Regions from separate parts of the Thiopseudomonas acetoxidans genome, predicted to be linked through region 2. Evidence: predicted binding sites of a transcription regulator. Region 2 holds the regulator's gene; the other holds the start of a gene.
The links. Region 2 encodes FliA, which starts transcription of late flagellar genes. Its sites were predicted from a motif close to CTAAAGTTTNNNNNNNNNNNGCCGNTAA; they were not measured.
Positions count from the first base shown of each region.

Region 1: a site for FliA is predicted at 1,563-1,590, ahead of QEZ41_RS10550 (methyl-accepting chemotaxis protein). Genes of this name have one in related genera too.

Region 1 covers NZ_JAUCDY010000015.1:5,078-8,235, forward strand. The annotation lists gene QEZ41_RS10550 (methyl-accepting chemotaxis protein) at 1-1,530, opposite strand, end outside; gene dinG (ATP-dependent DNA helicase DinG) at 1,740-3,158, shown strand, end outside.
Region 2 covers NZ_JAUCDY010000003.1:231,948-235,105, reverse strand. The annotation lists gene QEZ41_RS04330 (MinD/ParA family protein) at 1-738, shown strand, start outside; gene QEZ41_RS04325 (RNA polymerase sigma factor FliA) at 759-1,490, shown strand; gene QEZ41_RS04320 (chemotaxis response regulator CheY) at 1,558-1,932, shown strand; gene QEZ41_RS04315 (protein phosphatase CheZ) at 1,952-2,737, shown strand; gene QEZ41_RS04310 (chemotaxis protein CheA) at 2,750-3,158, shown strand, end outside.

The sequences.
Region 1 (3,158 bases), on a different contig from region 2:
CTTTTGGGTGATGTCGTTAATATTATTGATGTTACGATCGATTTCTTCGGCAACGGCGGATTGCTGTTCGGCAGCGCTAGCAATATTGGCGTTCATATCCGTAATGCGCGTTACAGCAGTCGATATTTTCGCTAATGCCGCTTGCGCCTCATGCACATGGGTTACGCTTTCAGTGGTTTGGTTGCGCCCTTGCTGCATGCTGGTGGTTGCTTGGCTAACCCCTTGCTGCAGCTTTACGATCATGTCATGAATTTCTTGTGTAGAACCTTGGGTGCGCTGGGCAAGGTTGCGCACTTCATCAGCAACCACGGCAAAGCCACGTCCCTGTTCGCCCGCACGAGCCGCTTCAATGGCAGCGTTGAGGGCTAATAGATTGGTTTGCTCGGCAATGCCACCAATAACATCCAAAATGCTATCAATTTGTTCACTGTCGCTGCGTACTTGCTCCATTAGATTTGCCGCCGCAGTAACTAGGTTGGCGAGCATATCAATACTTGAGCCAGTGTTGCCGACCACGGTTCTACCTAGCAGGGTTTCGGCATCGGCCTCTTGCGCTGCTGCAGATGCCAGTAAGGCATTTTGTGCAACATCTTGCACAGTGGCTGTCATTTCATGCATGGCTGTTGCTACTTGCTCAGTTTCTTGACGTTGGTTGTGTACTAGTTGGTTGGATTGTGCGGTGACTTGTGCCAATTGCTCAGCCGCATGCGCTACTTGCTGGGTAGACTGCGATACATCTTTGACTAATAAATGTACTTTTTCGATAAAGGTATTAATGCTGTGGGTCATTTGTGCGATTTCGTCATTACCGTGTAACGTCAGGCGTTGCGTCAAGTCACCATCACCCTGTGACAGGTTATCCACCATTTTATGGGTAACAAAAATTCGCTGCAGAACCATTCGAATAATAGTGGCATTGAGTAATAAAATAATTACTACAGCTAAACCGCCAATCACCAAGCCGCTAATAAAGGTTGAGGTAACCTGTTCTTGGACGTGGTTGTGGGCCAGTGTTGTTTGTTCGCGCTCTTGTTCAATCAATTCATCTAGCGTTACGCGTATCACACGCCAAGTGGGCTGTTCTTGGCTGGCGAGCAGTTGCGAGGCCAGGGCAACTTGGTTTTGTTCAGCCAGATCATGCACTTCTCTACGTACCGCCAAAGAGCTTTGCCAGTTTTGTTCGATTTGTTTGAGTTGTTGAGCGAGTTTTTCATCGGTGTTGTCTGATGTTTTGCGGTACAGCTCAAAAGCGTTAGAAAACTTGTTGTTCGACTCTTCGAGCATTTTTGCAGGCGTTTTTAGTTCAGGATTAAAAACTTTGTTGCGAATAGAGAGGCCAGCCAGAGCACCGTAACCGTACATGGTGTGCAAGCTTTCTAATCGTGCTTGGTTAAAATTAATATAGTGCGTAAAGTCATCACTGATTTGCTGCACGCCACTTAATGTAAAACCAAGTGCTGCACCAATGAGCGCAATTGTCACTATAATGGCGGCGGTCATTTTTCCTTTAATGCTGGTTAGAGCTAACATGTCTCACCTTTTTGCGAACGAGCTATGTTTTTGTATCGGATGGTTTGGCCGAAACTTTATTTTTACCTGTTTAGCAGATTATTAATGATTTAAATGCTTAACGAGCGTGTTGGGCAGCACATAGCAGTTTTCCGGTAACAGATGGTTTGTGGGCTAGGATATTAATATCTTATTGGTGGTGGTTTTTTGTCTATGGTCAAGGATTTTTAATGCTAAGCGCAGAGCTAAAAAACGTAATTCAAAAGGCTTATACAACCTTTCTTGAGAAGAAATCCTTAACAGCACGTTACGGACAAAAAATGATGATCGCTGAGGTGGCGAGAAATTTTGCTGACATTAGTACTGACGAGCAAGAGCAGCCCGCCGAAGCAGTTGTAGCCGCTATTGAGGCTGGTACCGGAACGGGGAAAACCGTTGCCTATAGCATTGCTGCGATACCCTTAGCCCAGCATGCGGAAAAACAGCTGGTTATTTCTACGGCTACCGTGGCCCTGCAGGAGCAGATTGTAAATAAAGATTTACCCGATCTGATTGCTAATAGCGGCCTGCAGTTTAGTTTTGCTTTAGCTAAGGGGCGGGGCAGATACCTGTGTTTGCATAAGCTCGATAGGCATTTAGAAAGCCAGGGCAAACAAAGCGCAATGTCTGATTTTTTCGCCGAGGATGGATATGCCATAGACGTCAATGCTGAGCAGCATCAGCTGTTTCAAGACATGATGGAAAAACTAGCAGCTGGACACTGGGATGGCGACCGTGATAATTGGGCGCAGGTCTTAGAAGAACCAACTTGGAGCTTGCTGACTACCGACCATATCCAGTGTGCTGGGCGACGTTGCAGTCACTACCAAAACTGCGCTTTTTATAAGGCACGTGATGGCTTGGATAAAACTGATGTTATCGTAACTAACCACGATATGGTGTTGGCGGATTTGGCGCTGGGTGGTGGCAAGGTGCTGCCAGAACCGAGCAAAACACTGTACATTTTTGATGAAGCGCACCATCTGCCAGATAAGGCCATTAGCCACTTTGCACATTTTACTCGCTTAAAAGCCACGCGTGATTGGCTAACTCAGGTCAGCAAGAGCGCAACCAAAAGCATTAAGCAGTATGTTTTGATGGGTGAGCTAGGGCGGTTGATGGAGCAGGTTCCAGAGCTGGCTAAACAGCTGCATGAGCAACAACAACTGATTTTTATTACTTGTGAGCAGTTGGCTGATTTTAAACCCAGCACTGAATATGAAGGCTATGAAAGACCACGTTATCGCTTCGTTGACGGGATAGTGCCTGAGGGGTTGCGTGAACAGGGTATTGAGCTGAAAAAGGGGTTTGAGCAATTAACTGACAAACTGGCGCGCATTAATGAGCTGTTGAAAAAAGTGCTTGAGGATGAGCTGGGCTTAGGTATTGACCGTAATACGGCTGAGCAGTGGCTGCCCTATTTTGGTAGTCTGTTTGCGCGTGCTGAGGGTAACTTTAATCTGTGGGCTGTCTTTACTGCTGAGGATAAATCAGGCGCACCGCCTACCGCACGTTGGATGGCGTTGGCTGATTCGGGGGCCGGAGTCGATATTGAGGTCTGTGCCAGTCCGATTTTGGCGGCTGATACATTGCGCGCTAATCTGTGGTAT
Region 2 (3,158 bases):
AATCTATCCTTAGCTCTGGCTGATCTAGGGCGTCGTGTAGTGTTGTTGGATGCGGACTTTGGTTTGGCCAACGTGGACGTTTTATTGGGTCTTAATCCACAACGTACGTTGGCTGAAGTAATGGATGGTAAGTGCGATTTGCGTGATGTTTTGCTGCCTGGACCTGGTGGAATAAGAATTGTACCCGCTTCATCAGGTACTAAAAGTATGGTTGAAATGACGCCGCTACAGCATGCGGGTCTTATCCAAGCCTTTAGCGATATCGGCGATAGCATTGATATGTTGGTGATAGATACGGCAGCTGGAATTGGTGACTCAGTTACCAGCTTCGTGCGAGCAGCACAAGAAGTGATACTGGTGGTATGTGACGAGCCAACTTCTATTACCGATGCTTACGCGCTGATTAAACTACTCAGCCGTGATCATGGCATGACCCGTTTTCGTGTTTTGGCTAACATGGCACATAGCCCGCAAGAAGGCCGCAGCATCTATGCCAAGCTGGTAAATGTTACCGAACGATTCTTAGATGATGTTACACTGCAATACTTGGGTGCAATTCCCTATGATGAGACTGTACGCAAGGCAGCGCAAAGGCAGAAAGCCGTTTACCAAGCTTTCCCGCGGTCCAAGTGCGCTCTAGCTTACAAGTCAATAGCAGAGAAAGTAGATGGTTGGCCTTTGCCTGCTACACCGCGAGGGCATTTGGAGTTTTTTGTGGACCGTTTAGTGAGCCAATAATAAGGACGGGAATAATTGCAATGACAGTAGCCAAAGGTTTGCAAATGTATGCCACAGCGCAAGCTAGGGATGAACAAACATTGCTGGTTGAACAGCATGCTCCTTTGGTTAAGCGAATTGCTTACCACATGCTGGCCAGACTCCCAGCAAGCGTTCAAGTTGATGATCTGATTCAAGCAGGAATGATAGGTTTATTAGAAGCGGCCAAAAAATACGATTCTAGTAAGGGTGCAAGTTTTGAAACATTTGTTGGAATACGTATCCGCGGAGCGATGCTAGACGAGATGCGCAAAGGTGATTGGGTGCCTCGTTCTGTACATAGAAATACACGCATGGTGAGTGAAGCCGTAAGAAAAGTTGAGTCGCGTACAGGTAAAGACGCTCAAGACAAAGAGGTTGCGGCCGAATTAGATATGAGTCTAGAAGAGTATCACGCGATCTTGGCGGATACACAGGGCAGTAGATTATTTAGCTTCGATGGTTTGCAAGAAGATGGAGCACAGCCAGATTTACAAGTAAGTCATCGGGGGCCAGGTCGAGAAATTGAACAAGAAAAATTTAAACAAGCGCTGGCTCAAGCAATAGAAGGTCTGCCGGAACGTGAGCAATTAGTGCTTTCTTTGTATTACAGCGAAGAGTTGAATTTAAAAGAAATTGGGGTGGTGCTCGGGATTAGTGAATCACGAGTGAGCCAATTACACAGCCAGTGTGCAGCACGTCTTAGAGCGCGACTAGCAGAGTGGCATAGTTGAGATAATGCAAATATGGTTTTTGTTGTGTTCAGTATAGAGCTCTTTGGAGGTTGCCTTGGATAAAAACATGAAAATCCTCATTGTTGATGACTTTTCAACAATGCGCCGGATCATCAAGAACCTCTTGCGTGACCTAGGGTTTACCAATACAGCTGAAGCAGATGATGGTGCTACAGCACTACCCATGCTCCACAGCGGGGGATTTGATTTTTTGGTCACTGACTGGAATATGCCAATCATGTCGGGACTTGATCTTTTAAAGGCCGTACGTGCCGATGATAAGCTCAAGCATCTCCCCGTGTTGATGGTTACTGCTGAGGCTAAGCGCGATCAAATCATCGAAGCGGCTCAGGCTGGGGTAAATGGCTATGTAGTTAAACCCTTTACTGCGCAAGCACTGAAAGACAAAATCGAGAAGATTTTTGAGCGAGTTAATGGTTGATACGGTTAATGGAGCAACCATGACGGTAGATAAGTGTGCGGTAACTCAATTACAACAAGCGGTTCAACAAAATGCCGATGATTTGCAAGCGAGTCTTGCCGAGCAAAACTGGGAAGAGGCGGTGCGAGTTATTGGTAAAATTAACTTGGTGCGTGATCGGGCACTTTATGATGAGGTGGCCAAGTTAACCCGCGAATTACACGGTGCCTTGCTGGATCTGCAAGTTGATCCAAGCAGTCCTCATGCGGAAGAAATGTCGCAGATTACCGATGCGAATGAACGATTGAAGTATGTCGTCAAAATGACAGAAAAAGCAGCCAATGACACTATTGACTTGGTTGAGAAGAGCGCGCCATTTGCGAACTATATTAGCTACGAAGCACAAAGTTTGACGGTTGATTGGCGACGCTTTATGCAGCGCGACATGTCGGCGGCAGAGTTTAGGGAACTAGCCAAGCGGGTAGAAACATACTTAGAGCGCGGCTTGCATGATAGCGATGAGTTATCAAGTAACTTGAATGAGATTTTATTGGCGCAGTCCTTCCAAGACCTTACTGGGCAGGTCATCAAGCGAGTTTCTACGCTAATAACAGATATGGAAGAGAGCTTGCTGAAGCTGGTTGTTATGGCAAGCACTGTTGATCGCGTTGCCGGTATTGAACATTCACCCGAAGATTTAAGAAAAGCTATAGATAAACATAAAGCTATGATTATGGGTGAAGGTCCGCAAATACGTGCCGATAATGACGATGTAGTAGCTGATCAGGTTGATGTGGATGATTTGCTATCAAGTTTGGGACTTTAGGGGGCAAAATAAATGAGCTTTGAAGCCGATGAAGAGATCCTCCAAGACTTTCTCGTAGAAGCAGGTGAAATTCTAGAGCTGTTATCAGAACAACTGGTTGAACTAGAAAGCAGCCCTGATGACATGAATCTACTGAATGCTATCTTCCGTGGATTTCATACCGTAAAGGGTGGTGCGGGTTTTTTACAGTTAACCGAATTGGTTGATTGTTGCCATATTGCCGAAAACGTCTTCGATATTTTACGTAAAGGCGAACGCACGGTAACTCCAGAACTGATGGATGTGGTTCTACAGGCTCTAGATAGCGTTATTAGCATGTTTAATGAAGTGCGTGAAGGAGTTCAATTAACCCCAGCGCCGCCAGAGCTGTTAGCTGAATTAGCTCTATTAGCTGAGCCTGAGGGTGCAGCCGTTGAGGACA